DNA from 4 places in the Streptomyces sp. NBC_01716 genome. Region 1 is predicted to be linked to each of the others. Evidence: riboswitches for the same ligand, from Rfam matches in the RefSeq annotation. Region 1 holds a riboswitch; each other region holds the start of a gene.

Region 1 (3,390 bases):
CTTCGCCTTCCCGCTCCCCATCTACGCGATCTGCGATCTGCTCGGCGTCCCGCGCGAGGACCAGGACGACTTCCGCGACTGGGCCGGGATGATGATCCGGCACGGCGGCGGGCCACGGGGCGGGGTCGCGCGGTCCGTCAAGAAGATGCGCGGGTATCTCGCCGAGCTCATCCACCGTAAGCGGGACGACAGCGGAGACGACCTGATCTCCGGCTTGATCCGGGCCGGCGACGACGGCGAGCACCTTACCGAGAACGAGGCCGCCGCGATGGCGTTCATCCTTCTCTTCGCCGGGTTCGAGACAACCGTGAACCTGGTCGGAAATGGCCTGTACGCGTTGCTTCGCAACCCCGATCAGCGCGAGCGCCTTCAACGCTCCCTCCACGCAGGCGAGAAGGAACTCCTCGCGACCGGCGTCGAGGAACTGCTCCGCTACGACGGACCGGTGGAGCTCGCCACCTGGCGCTACGCCACCGAGCCCGTCGAACTCGGCGGGCAGCGCGTCGCGGTGGGCGACCCTGTCCTCGTCGTACTCGCCGCCGCCGACCGGGACCCTGCGCGGTTCGCCGACCCGGACCGGCTCGATCTGGCGCGGAGTGACAACAAACACCTCGGATACGGCCACGGCATCCACTACTGCCTCGGCGCGCCCCTCGCCCGGCTTGAGGGACAGACCGCGCTCGCCACCCTTCTGACCCGCCTGCCCGACTTGCGGCTAGCGGTCGAACCGTCCGATTTGAGGTGGCGTGGGGGGCTCATCATGCGTGGACTGCGTACGCTCCCGGTGCAGTTCACAGCGGTGGGTGACTGACGGATCGTCAACACTGTGACTTTCACGTGATCTACGCTGCATCGACTTGTGACAGACGTTCGAGTACGGCTACGTTCACGATCGTCCCGGCAGTCACATGCCGGGGTTCACGTCCCAGCAGTCTCACGGAAGGCAACCGCATGCGCTCCGGGAACGGCCGGCACCGTCGGCCCCGTCAGGCCCCCGCCCTTGTCGTCGCGGCAGGGGTGACAGGCTCGGCGATCGCCATCCCGCTGCTCGGCGCGACCGGCGCCAGTGCGGCGGACGCCTCGACCTGGGACCGCGTCGCCGAGTGCGAGAGCGGCGGCATGTGGAGCGCCGACCTCGGCAACGGCTACTACGGCGGCCTCCAGATCTCCCAGGAGACCTGGGCCGACTTCGGCGGTACGGCGTACGCCCCCACCGCCGACCAGGCCAGCCGCACCCAGCAGATAGCCGTCGCCGAGAAGATCCTCGAAGCGCAGGGGCCGAGCGCGTGGCCGACCTGCGCGCTGGTCACCGGGCTCACGGCGGAGCCGGGTACGGACGCGGGCGCCGACGGTGAAGCGGACAAGGCTCAGGGCAACGGGTCCTCCGGAGAGTCCACCCAGCAGCAGGAGACCTCCCCGGAGCCCGAGCCGAGCGAGACGGCCGAGCTGCCTCCCGCTCCCGAGTCGACCCCGTCGTCCGGGCAGTTCGGCCGCGACTCCGCGTCCGAGGCCGAGGAGCAGGGTGCCGAGCCGAGTTCGGAGCCCAGCACCGCCGACGCGGGGAAGGGCAAGCACCGCGGCGAGGCGGCCCCCGAGGCGGGCAAGCCTGCCGGGGAAGCCGAAGCCGGCGAGGAAGGCAAGACGGACGAAGAGCGCGAAAGTGGCCGTCATGCCTCACGGGGTGACAGTTCGACACGCGCCGACGACGTCGCGGACGGCTCGTACACCGTCCGCGCGGGCGACAATCTGTGGGCCATCGCCGACGAGGCGAAGGTGGAGGGCGGCTGGGCCGCGCTCTACCAGGCGAACCGCGAGGTCGTGGGCTCCGACGCGGACCTCATCCTGCCGGGCCAGAAGCTCGATCTGACCGCGAATCAGGGGTAGTTAAGCGGGCTATGTCCGCATCTGAGCAAGTGAGACAAGCGTCTCTTCGCCCCAACTGATGCGGTCTGCCCGGCAACTCGCCCCCTTTCCGTTCCGACCTGCGTAAACAGAGGTTTCCTCGGGGCGGGATGGGCGAATCATCCCGGATGTTCCTTCTTTGAACATCCGGGATGTCTGTGTTTACGGTCTGAACCGCTCGCACCGCGGGCACCGTCGACCGTCACGCCGAGTCCTGCCGTCGGTCGGGGGGAGTACTCGTCGCTTCACGCGCCGAAGGCAGGAGCGGGGGACCCAGGTAAGTGCCGGCCAGTACGGCCGGCTCGGGGTGCAGCCGTGTGCGAGGGGACGTGCAGACGTTCCCGGGTCGCACGGCCGGGCAACTCACTTGGCCCGAACCCGACAGCTCACCTCGCAGGCGTCGGTGAGGAGATCTCGCATGCTGTTTTCCAGCGCGTCCGGCAAGGGCAAGCACCGTCGTCCCTCCAGGACCGTTCGTTACGCCACGCTCGCCGGCATCACCGGTGCCGCCGTCGCGGTCCCGCTGATCGGCGCCACCGCCGCCTCCGCGGCCACCACCTCCGAGTGGGACGCCGTCGCCCAGTGCGAGTCCGGCGGCAACTGGTCGATCAACACCGGCAACGGCTACTTCGGCGGGCTCCAGTTCTCCGCCTCCACCTGGGCCGCGTACGGCGGCACCGCGTTCGCGTCCAGCGCCGACCAGGCCTCGAAGTCCCAGCAGATACAGATCGCCGAGAAGGTCCTGGCGGGCCAGGGCAAGGGTGCCTGGCCGAGCTGTGGCGTGGGCCTGTCCAACGCGTCGAACGACGCGGGCTCGGCCGGCTCCGGCTCCGGCGACTCCGGCCAGCAGCAGGCCGCCCCCGAGCAGACCGAGCAGCCCCCCCAGGCCGCCCCGAAGAAGCAGTCCGCCCCGCGCGCGACACAGGAGCAGCCCGCCTCGCGCACCGAGACGCGCGGCCCGGTCAAGAAGGGCGACGGCGAGTACAAGGTCAAGCCCGGCGACTCGCTCTCCAAGATCGCCGAGACCAAGAAGGTCGAAGGCGGCTGGAAGAAGCTCTTCAAGCTCAACAAGGACATCGTCGAGGACGCCGACGTGATCTTCCCGGGTCAGCAGCTCCACCTGAGCTGACCCTTTCCCCCCTGAACCCCGGCCCGGCGCGCCTCACTCCCCCCGGACGCGCCGGGCCGGGGGCTTCGGACGGTCTCCGGCCCGGGGCTTCGGAAGGGCTCGGCCCAACCTCTGGACATTCGTGCCTGAACGGGCATCGCGGACTCTTTTCGTCCCAGCGGGCGGGCATCTGCCGACCGCCGACCGGGAGCCGGTTAGGCTCATGCCGCAAGGCCAACGCAAGGCCGACGAGGCCCGGCACCCATGAGGCCCTGCACTCCACGCGTCACATCCCAGAAGGAGATGCTCGTGCCGTCCATCGACGTCGTCGTAGCCCGGGAAATCCTTGACTCCCGAGGCAACCCAACGGTCGAGGTCGA
Region 2 (3,390 bases), 2.4 Mb from region 1:
TCGATCCGTACTCCAAGCTCTTCGAAGGACGGATCATCTTCCTCGGCACCCCCCTGGACGACACCGCCGCGAACGATGTGATCGCCCAGCTGCTGCAACTCGAATACGCGGCACCCGGCCAGGACATCGCGCTCTACATCAACTCTCCCGGCGGCTCGCTGAGCTCGATGTCCGCCGTCTACGACACGATGCAGGTCGTCGGCTGCGACGTGGCGACGACCTGCCTCGGCCAGGCGGCGTCCACCGCCGCGGTCCTGCTCGCCGCCGGAGCGCCGGGCAAGCGGATGGCGCTGCCCGGCGCGCGTGTCGTTCTCCAGCAGCCGGGGATCGAGGAGCCCGTACGCGGCCAGCCGTCCGATCTCGCCATCCACGCGGAGGAGTTGCTGCGGCTGCGCGCCCTGATGGCCGAGACGCTGGTACGGCACACCGGACAGAGCGCCGAGCGGATCGACGCCGACATCGACCGGGACACGATCTTCGACGCGACGGGCGCCAAGGAGTACGGCCTGGTGGACCAGGTCGCGCAGGATCGCAGGTCGTCCTTGAGCTTCAACGCCCCCCGGTGAACCGCCGATGCTGCCACCGGAACTGCCGCCGCTGCCCGCGCTGACCCGCGCCGAGGGCGACTTCGTCGACAGCTATCTCCGGGTCGTCGACCTGGTCGGCCGGATCAACCCCTCGCGCGCCGACGACACGTACAGCGCGCTGCGCGCCGCACAGGCCCTGGTGTCCGGGGCCGCCGAACTGCGCGACGCGCTGACGCTGATGCACGCGAGAGGTGAGACGGAGCTGCACACGCCGACCCTGGACCGCACGCTCCGGGTGCTCGACGGGGAGCGCAGGGCCGGACGTGTCACCATGCCGCCCGGCCCGGTGACTTGATACGGACCCGCGCCCCGCACCCCCGCCCCGCGACGGACTTCGACCGCCGGCCTGCCCGTTCGGACGCGTCCGTACGGGATTTGGCCGCACGTTCGGCGTATCGACCCGCCCGTGGTGATCGGACCGGCGACTTGCGACGGACGATCGGCCGTCCGGTCGTAACGCTTCGCTGCGCCGCAGGTACAGCGCGTGAGCTGTCATATGAGCCGTTCACCGAATCGGCCGTACCGACCCAAATGGCCCATAAGTGACGAGAGTCACATCCGGCCGTTTCAACGCGGATTCGCGCTGAGGCCGCGTCAAGATCCCTGGGACGACAAGCCCCCGCCACCTCGGCGGGGCGGTCCGGGTGGACGCCGAGTCCTGCCGCCGCTCCGGACGACTGGTCGACACGAGTGGATCGGCAGGAGTGGAGGACCCGAGCAGTTCGGGGCGGTCCGACCATGGACAGCTCCTCGGGGTGAAGCCGCATCGCGGCCGGACATCTTCGCCTGTCCGAACCCGACAGGTCATCCTTCACAGGCGGCTGACGAAGGGTTGCGCATGTCCGCGCAGACGCATGTCCCGTCGCTGCTCTCCCGGGCCGGTACCGCATCGGTCCTCCTCGCCGCCGTCGGCGGCACGATGCTGGCGCCCGGCGCCGTGTCGGAAGCACACGCCCTGCCCGCCGCCGCGAAGGCGCTGGATGTGGCGGCCTCCATGAAGGGCGCCCCGTACTCCTACGGGGCGACAGGTCCGCACCGGTTCGACTGCTCGGGGCTGACCCTCTTCTCGTACAAGAAGGCCGGCAAGGCGCTTCCCCGCACCGCGCAGCAGCAGTACAACCGCACGCACCACATCTCCGCCGCCGGCCGCAGGCAGGGCGATCTGGTCTTCTTCCATTCCGGAGGGAGCGTCTACCACGTCGGGATCTACGCCGGCCACGGCAAGATCTGGCATTCGCCCAAGAGCGGTCAGGTGGTGCGGCTGGAGCGCATCTGGTCCAGGAGCGTCCTGTACGGCCGGGTCCGCTGACCCCAGGCGCACCGGGGACACGCGCGGCCCGCTCAGCCCGGGGCGCGAACCGTCCACGGCAGGGCGATCCAGACCGTCTTGCCGCCGTCCGCGGTGGGTGTGACGGCCAGTCGGCCGCCGTGCTCGGCGGTCAGCGCCCGGATGATGACCATGCCGCGGCCGTTGTCCTGCTGGACCGCGGCGGGGAGGCGCTGCGGCCAGCGCGGGTGACTGTCCGTGACGCCGACGCGCAGTTCCTCGTCGCGCCGCAGGGTGACGTCGATCGTGAAGGTCGGTGAGGTGCCGAGGGTGTGCTGCACGGCGTTGGTGGCCAGTTCCGAGATGATCAGGCGAACCGTTTCGGCGGTGCCGGCATCGCTCGGCAGCCCCCACTCGGTGAGCACGCGCGCGACGTATCTGCGTGCCTCGGACACCGAGGCCGGATCGCTCGGCAGGGTGACGGATGCTTCCTGATGGTCTGCCATGGCGACGCTGTCCCTTTCCCACCGGGACGCAGACCGACCTATGGCTGTTGCCCGCGAGTACGTCCCCGGATTGCGCTGCGCGCCACACTGCCATCAACGGCGCCCGGTGCACGGGCGATCCGCCGTGATACGCCCCTGTCTGTCGCTCTAAGCGGTGAACCCTGCTACGCGAGACCGTATTTACGCGCGCTCAAGTTCCCGGCCCCGGCGACCGACAGACGACGTGCCCGGCCCTGACGGGTGCTCAGCACTCCGGCGCCACGGCCCCGGCGGGCGCCGTCGCGATGACCGTCGCCAGGGCTCCGTCGACCTGAGCGTCCGTCAGGTCGGCGCGGGCCGTGAGCCTGATCCGGGAGATCCCGTCCGGCACGGACGGCGGCCGGAAGCAGCCCACCACCAGACCGGCCTCGCGGCAGTCGGCGGCCCACCGGACGGCCGCCTCCGGAGACGGCGCCCGGACGGAGACGACGGCCGCGTCCGGGCGTACGGCGGTGAGCCCCGCCCCGGTCAGCCCCCGGTGCAGCGCGTTCGCCACCGCGCGCGCCCGGACCGCCAGCGAGGGGTCCTCGCGCAGCAGCCGCAGGCTCGCGAGCGCGGCGCCCGCGGCGGCCGGGGCGAGGCCGGTGTCGAAGATGAACGACCGTGCCGTATTGACGAGTTGGCCGATCACCCGGGCCGGCCCGAGGACCGCGCCGCCCTGGCTGCCCAGCGACTTGGAGAGCGTGAGCGTGACGACCGTCCCCGGGTCGCCCGCCAGCCCCGCCGCGTGGACGGCGCCACGGCCGCCGTCGCCGAGGACGCCGAGACCGTGCGCGTCGTCCACGAGGAGTGCGGCCCCCCGCGTACGGCACACCTCGGCCAGCCGCGCGAGCGGCGCCGCGTCACCGTCCACCGAGAAGACCGAGTCGCTGACGGCCAGGGCCCGGGAGCCTTCGTACGTTTCGAGCGCCTTGGCCACCGCCTGCGGATCGGCGTGCGGTACGACGACGGTCTCGGCGCGCGAGAGACGGCAACCGTCCACGATCGAGGC
Region 3 (3,390 bases), 690 kb from region 1:
CTCGCCATGGGCACGCACGCGCTGTGGAACGGCTCGTCGTCGCTGTTCGGCCCGTACGGCTTCTACGCGGTGTACGCGGCCTTCATGGTCCCCGCCTTCGCCCTGCTCACCTGGCTGGCGATCTGGACGCGGCAGCGCGAACTGCGCATGGTTTCGGCCGAGTTGCCCGCCTACGCGGCGGCGGGCTGGCTCGCCGAGACCGAGCCGCTCGCCCTGTCCTCGATGCGGGCGCGCTCGATGGCGCGCGATGTGGCGGGGCGCGCGTACGGGCCGAAGGCGGCCCGTACGGTCGGCGAGTACCAGGCGTTCGCGACCGCTCTGGCGTTCCTGCGCCACCGGGCCGGGCGCGGCACGGCTGGGCCCGACTTCGTCGAGCGCGAGCAGGAGTTGCTGCACCACATGTGGCAGCGCCGGGAAACGGCGTCGCCCGCGCTGACGTACGCGGCGCGGGCGACGGGGCGGGTGTGGTCTCCGCCGCCGTACATCGACTACGGCGGCTACAACCCGTACAGGAACTAGGGTCTGTCGTTTGGATCAGGCCGGATCAGGGCGTGAGTCCCTTGCCGCGCAGCCAGCTCATCGGGTCGATGCCGCTGCCGCCCGGGGTGTGCACCTCCAGGTGCAGGTGGGGGCCGGTGACGTTGCCGGTGGCTCCCACGCGTCCGATGGTCTCGCCGGTGGTGACCTTCTGGCCCGCGCCGACGGTCATCGAGGACAGGTGGGCGTACCAGATCTCCGTACCGTCTTCGAGCTCCAGCACCACGCGGTAGCCGTACGAGCCGGACCAGCCGGCCGACTTGACGGTCCCGCCGTGGACGGCCTTGGTGGGCGTGCCCGTGGGGGCTGCGAAGTCCAGGCCGGTGTGCTGGCCGGAGGACCACATGGAGCCGGCCTGGCCGAAGGTGGAGGTGAGCGTGTAGGAGGAGGTGGGGAGCGAGAAGCTGGCGGCCAGCTTCTCCAGGCGCTCCTGCTCGGCCTTGCGTTCGGCCTCTTCCTTCGCCTTGCGCTTCGCCTCGGCGGCCTTCTTCTCCGCGTCGGTCTGCTGCTTCTCGGCCTCTGCCGCCGCCTTCTCCGCGGCGGCCTTCTCGGCGCTCGCCTTCTGGGCGGCGTCGGCCTCGGCCTGCTGCTGCTCCGCCTGCTGGAGGATGCGGGCGCGCAGTGCCTCGCCGGAGTCGGTGGTGCCCTGCTGGGCGTCCGCGACGGTGAGGCCCGCCGTGGTCAGCGGGGAGGGCGTCTCGTCGGTCTTCTTGTCGCCGTCGGACATGAAAGACCCGACACCGGGAAGGGACTTGGCGTCGGGGAGATTGTCCGAGAGCGCGTCGGGAAGTGATATCGAAACCGGCGGCTTGTCCTGCGCGGAGGCGATGCCTCCGGCGCCGACAGCGGCGATGACACCCACTCCGAGGACCGTGGAGCTGCGGGCCAGCGCGTTGCGCTGCTTGGCGACACGGTGCTTGCCGCGTACGGGACGGACGGACTCCGCGGTGGGATTCCATTCCTCCCAGTCCCTGTTGGCCTCGCCGTCGGCGAGATCGGTGCCGGCGAGCCGGCTCCCGGGGCCGAAATGGGCCGGGACGGAGGCTTCGGGAGCAGGCCTGTTGGACGCCACTGGGGCGCTCTCCTTTCCTTCCTTCTCGCCTACCGGGTTAGCTGACGGGTTCGGAGCAGGAAGGTCTCCTACGAGCGTTTCTCGCCGCACGAGGCAGCAAGAGGCGCCCGATTCACCCCAATTGGTGGTTCCCCGGTTTCCTTGCGGAATTCGGCGCGTGCGCACGGTGCCGTCTCTTTCGACGGCTGGGACAACCGCGCTGCGTTATCGAACGTTAATAGACGACGGGGGCTTATTCCAAGCTGTTCCCGGTGATCGTTAGCGAGCACGGCGGGGATCAACCGGGACACAAGCAGGCGCAATCGGGCGAGTTGATCGGCATTCGGACCGTGTGCGATCACACACTCGAACTGACGGTGCGTCAAATGTTATGCGGAGTGGTGTGTCTCAACTACGCAGCGTGGCGGGGGAGATGACATCACGGCACGACCGGCATCGTCCGGCGCCGCTCCGGCTGCCGCGGGGTGGGCCGGCTGATGGCCAGCAGCGCCATGTCGTCCGTACTGCCGCCGCCGGTGTGCAGCCATACGTCCCCGACGATCGCCTCCAGCAGATCGTCGGGACCGGGAAAGATCCGCCCCGCGAGCTGTCCGCCCGGGTCGTAGAAGACGCCCTCAGCGTTGCGCGCCTCGGAGAGCCCGTCCGTGTAGAGGAGCAGCGTCGCCCCTGGCCGGTACGGGACCTCCTCCGCGCGGTCCGGCCACGTCCCCAGCTCGCCCATCCCGAGCGGCAGCGCCGGATCGGTGGGGGCCAGCACGGTCAGCGCGCCGTCGGGGCCGAGCAGCAGCGGCTCAGGGTGCCCGCGGTTCAGTACGCGCACTATGCCCTCGGAATGCGGGACCTCCGCCAGTACGGCGGTGGTGAAGCCCTCGAACAGATCGATCCCGCTGCGCCGCGTGCCTTCGCGCGCCAGCGCACGCTCCAGCCGCCGCGCGACCCCTTCGAGCGTCGTCTCCTGCTCGGCGGCCTCCCGGAAGGCGCCGATGATGACGGCCACGGTCTCGACCGCGCCCATGCCCTTGCCGCGTACGTCGCCGACCACCACCCGTACCCCGTACTCCGTGTCCTGGACGGCGAACAGGTCGCCGCCGATGTACGCGCCCTCCTCGGCGGCCTCGTAGCGCGCGGCGACGTGCAGCCCGCCGATCCGGGCCTCGGGTGTCGGCAGGACGGCGCGCTGGGCGGCCTCGGCGATCACCCGCGCCGAGGCCAGGCGTTCACCGCTGCGGCGTACGACACCGTTGATGGCCAGCGCGAGGACGGAGACGGTGAAGACGGTCAGCGATTCGGTGATCGTGTCGGCCCCGCTTGAGGAGCTGCCGAAGTAACGCAGTCCGACGACGGCGCCGACGGACAGAAGGCCGATCAAGAGAGTGCGCATGAACGAGAAGAAGGGGGCGGCGACCAACGGCGCCGCCGAGAAGAACGGAGAGGCGGTGAAGGCGGTCGGGGTCGCCTGGTCCAGGATGATCCCCGCCACGATGATCAGACCGGGCAGCAACTCCAGGACCGGATGCGCCGGCCGGGAGGCGAGCCGGCCGCGTCCGCGCTTTGGCGGCCGGGGGTCTTCGGGGCCGAAACCGGGCGGGTGCTTCTCGACGGGGTGCGAGCGGCGCCAGGTGGGGTCGTCCGGGTCGGCGTCCGCCAGCCGGAAGCCTTCGTCGGCGCGGCGGAAACCGCGTTGGACCAGGCGCCGGACGCCGCCGTTGAACCGGCGGAGCCTGGAGGAGACGGCGGGACGGTGGGCCGTGCGGCGGGGCGAGGGGTTACGGGCGGGCCGC
Region 4 (3,390 bases), 3.4 Mb from region 1:
GCAGGTCGCGGCGGTGGCTGCTCGTCTCGGGCGCGGTGATGGCCGTCGCGGTGCTGGGTGTGGCCCTGCGCGGGGTGAACCTCGGCGTGGAGTTCACCGGCGGACGGCTCATGGAGTACGCGACGACCCGGCCCGTCGACGTCGACACGGCTCGCACGGCCCTGGCCGACGCGGGCTTCGCCGATGCCGAGGTCACCACGGCGGGCCGGCAGGAGCTCTCGGTACGCACCGGGGACACGGGCGAGCGGGCCGAGGCGGCGATCCGCAGCGCCCTGAGCGAGGAGGGCGGACCGACGACGAAGGTACGGGACGACCTGATCGGCCCCAGCCTCGGTGATGAGCTGAGGCGCCACGCGCTGATCGCGCTGGGGATCGCCGTCGGGGTCCAACTCCTGTATCTGGCCGTGCGGTTCAGATGGTCCTTCGCGGTGGCGTCGGTAGCCGCGCTGGTGCACGACGTGGTGATCCTGATCGGGGTCTTCGCGTGGCTGGGCCGTCCCGTCGACGGGATCTTCCTCGCCGCGCTGCTCACCGTCATCGGTTACTCGGTGAACGACTCCGTGGTGGTCTTCGACCGGGTCCGTGAGCTGTGGGCGAGGGCACCCCGCGCTTCCCTGGTGCCGACCGCGCGAACAGCCGTACTGCAGACGGTGCCCAGAACCGTGAACACCGGCATGGGCGCGCTGTTCATCCTCACGGCGCTGGCGGTGCTCGGCGGGGACTCGCTCAGAGACTTCGCGCTGGCCCTGCTCATCGGTATCTGTGTGGGCACGTACTCGTCCGTGTTCACTGCCGTGCCGGTCGCGCTGGCGATGGAGGCGTCCCGCGAGGGGGGTCCGGGGGCGGCGCGGGGGCGGCGTGGCACGGGCCGTTCGCGACCGCTGCCGCGTCGCGGGCGCCCGGCGGACAACGGGGCGCGGGTGTGAGCGTGTGAAGGCCGCCGGCCGGGCCGCGTGTGCGGTCCGGCCGGCGGTCGGTGAGGTGACGGACGCCGCAGGGTCTAGGGCGTGTTTTAGAAGTAGCGTCGTCCGCCCATCGGGCGGGGCCCACGGCGTCTGGTGCGTGCGATCGCAAGGCGGAGGATCATCCTCGTACTGGACGTACTTGGATGACTCCGACAACGCGGCGAGCGTGCGTGCCAGGCGTCGTGGGCCAGACGGGACTTCTCAAACACGCCCTAGTACGGACCGTTGACGTTGTCGATGGAGCCGTAGCGGTCGGCCGCGTAGTTGCACGCCGCGGTGATGTTGGCGACCGGGTCGTAGCTGTCGGTCGACGTGCCGGGCACGTGGTACGCCTCGAACGTCGGGGCGATGACCTGGAGCAGGCCCTTCGACGGGGTGCCGGCCGCGGCGTTGGAGTCCCAGTTGTTGATGGCGCGGGGGTTACCACCGGACTCGCGCATGATGTTGCGGTGGATGCCGTCGTACGAGCCGGGTATGCCGTTCTGCGCCATGACGTCCAGCGCCTCCCGGATCCAGCCGTCGAGGTCGTTGGTGTAGGTCCTGGCGGCGGTCTCGACAGCCTCGGTGGCCTTGCTCTCCGACGCGGTCCCGGTCGACGCGGTCCCCTCGGTCTTGGCCTTCCCGGCGAGCTTCAGCTTCAGGCCGGGGTGGATGAGCGAGGGGTTCTCGCCGACAGCGGCGCGGTTGGTCTTGTAGAGCGCCTGCCAGCCACCGCTCACGGAGCGGGCCTTGGCGATCTTGGCCAGCGACTCGCCCTTGACGACGGTGTGGGTCACCTTCTGGACGGCGGTCGAGGCGGCCGGGGCCGTCTTGACGTGCTGCGGGGCGGGGGCCGCGCCCGCCGTGGTGGCGGTCACCAGGGGAAGGGCGAGTGCTGCGCCGCCCGTGCCGACCGCGATGAGGCGGCGGGCGAGCGGGCTGGTGCGGGTACGGCGGTGCTTACCCTCTGCGGGCATGACGAAATCCTCTCCGTCGCCTGCGAGGTGAGCTGTCGGGTTCGAGCGGGAGATGCCCGGCCGCGATAGTGCGCGACTTCACCCCAAGCCGGTCCGATGTAACGGATCGGCGACTTACCTGGGTCCCCCGCTCCTGCCGTCCATGAGTTGTTGGGTGCGGTTTCCGGACAGCGGCAGGATTCGGCGTTCCGCCCGGAATGACGAGAACGTAAGCGAGAAGGTCCGGGCGAAACAAGTCCTGAATTCACAGCGCCATGCCATTAACGGATCCGGCGCCGGTCAATTCGAATTCGGGCGAGGCGATTCAGGCCTCAACTTTCTTTTGCGGCAGGGGAGGTGGGGCGGGGCGGCGAGAAGCGCGGTCCTTCAAAGCTGTGACACACATCACGGGCTCTCGATGCAACCACTGAAACCCAACACCACCCAGAAAGGGACAAGTTAGGCTCGAAATACCCATAACGACCGCACCACAAAATGGACAAATGAGCTTTTTCCAATAGGGCGGGGCGGGGTGGTTTCCCGGCCCCGCGCCGGCCTGGTCATCCGGCCGGTCTGGGGGGAGCAGCCTGCTCGGCAGACGGCGTGCCCCCCGAGTCACGGCCGAATTGCTCGGGCAGCAGAGCCCTGAGCGCGGAATGTGCGGAACATTCGGAACGTACCGAACAAGCGTCCCCACCCTGGGAGTTGCTTTCAAGAGGCCCCGCGTCAGGGAATGGTCAGGTCCCGTCAGAATTCGGATTCCACCGCAACGGAGAACGCCGTCCTGGGTCCCGGCGACCCGGACGCCGACCGTCGCGAGACTCCGCGTGGGCCAGCATCATGGTTGCCTGCCGCGTGGTCTCGGACTGCTTCGGTGCTGGTCAACTGTGCCCAGTCGTCCGGCAAAGGTGTAGGTGGAGCCGTCCAGCTCCGTTATAAGATACGTACGAAGCGGTTTGTTTTTCAATACCTGTCGTCACAGCCCGACTACAAATCCATGCAAGGCAGGAGGGAGCCCGATGGCGCAGCAAGACCGTGCAATCCGGACCCGCCGGTCGATCCTCGAAGCGGCGGCGGCCGTCTTCGACGAGCGCGGCTACAACTCGGCCACCGTCGGCGAGATCCTCACGCGGGCGGGGGTGACCAAGGGCGCCCTGTACTTCCACTTCACCTCGAAGGAAGACCTCGCGCTCGGGGTCCTCGACGCCCAACTGGCGATCGGACCGTTCCCCGAGCAGAGCAGCAAACTACAGCTGCTCGTGGACCAGGGCATGGTCCTCGCACACCGGCTGCGCCACGACCCGCTGGTCAGAGCCAGTACGGGCCTGGCGCTCGACCAGGGCGCACTCGGCATCAACCGCGGCACACCGTTCGAGTCGTGGGTGGCGCAGAACGAGGACATGCTGCGCCAGGCGAAGGAGCAGGGCGAACTCCTGCCCCATGTGAACCTCAGGGAGACCGCCGAGCTGTTCACCGGCGCCTTCGCCGGC

What was found. A riboswitch is a leader RNA that binds a small molecule or an ion and turns the genes downstream of it on or off. The one in region 1 is predicted to bind cyclic di-AMP.
Region 2: linked by a shared signal. The riboswitch ahead of OIE74_RS34575 (C40 family peptidase) and the one ahead of OIE74_RS23710 (transglycosylase family protein) in region 1 are both predicted to bind cyclic di-AMP.
Region 3: linked by a shared signal. The riboswitch ahead of OIE74_RS20465 (M23 family metallopeptidase) and the one ahead of OIE74_RS23710 (transglycosylase family protein) in region 1 are both predicted to bind cyclic di-AMP.
Region 4: linked by a shared signal. The riboswitch ahead of OIE74_RS08555 (LysM peptidoglycan-binding domain-containing protein) and the one ahead of OIE74_RS23710 (transglycosylase family protein) in region 1 are both predicted to bind cyclic di-AMP.

What each region holds. Positions count from the first base shown of each region.
Region 1 covers NZ_CP109181.1:5,363,942-5,367,331, forward strand. Annotated here, with positions in the region: gene OIE74_RS23700 (cytochrome P450 family protein) at 1-811, shown strand, start outside; gene OIE74_RS23705 (transglycosylase family protein) at 952-1,884, shown strand; cyclic di-AMP (ydaO/yuaA leader) riboswitch at 2,143-2,317, shown strand; gene OIE74_RS23710 (transglycosylase family protein) at 2,321-3,031, shown strand; gene eno (phosphopyruvate hydratase) at 3,314-3,390, shown strand, end outside.
Region 2 covers NZ_CP109181.1:7,725,048-7,728,437, reverse strand. Annotated here, with positions in the region: gene OIE74_RS34585 (ATP-dependent Clp protease proteolytic subunit) at 1-566, shown strand, start outside; gene OIE74_RS34580 (hypothetical protein) at 574-882, shown strand; cyclic di-AMP (ydaO/yuaA leader) riboswitch at 1,257-1,422, shown strand; gene OIE74_RS34575 (C40 family peptidase) at 1,426-1,896, shown strand; gene OIE74_RS34570 (ATP-binding protein) at 1,929-2,360, opposite strand; gene OIE74_RS34565 (8-amino-7-oxononanoate synthase) at 2,605-3,390, opposite strand, start outside.
Region 3 covers NZ_CP109181.1:4,670,919-4,674,308, reverse strand. Annotated here, with positions in the region: gene OIE74_RS20470 (PrsW family intramembrane metalloprotease) at 1-519, shown strand, start outside; gene OIE74_RS20465 (M23 family metallopeptidase) at 545-1,609, opposite strand; cyclic di-AMP (ydaO/yuaA leader) riboswitch at 1,621-1,775, opposite strand; gene OIE74_RS20460 (PP2C family protein-serine/threonine phosphatase) at 2,028-3,116, opposite strand.
Region 4 covers NZ_CP109181.1:1,992,682-1,996,071, forward strand. Annotated here, with positions in the region: gene secD (protein translocase subunit SecD) at 1-926, shown strand, start outside; gene OIE74_RS08555 (LysM peptidoglycan-binding domain-containing protein) at 1,178-1,921, opposite strand; cyclic di-AMP (ydaO/yuaA leader) riboswitch at 1,926-2,091, opposite strand; gene OIE74_RS08560 (ScbR family autoregulator-binding transcription factor) at 2,920-3,390, shown strand, end outside.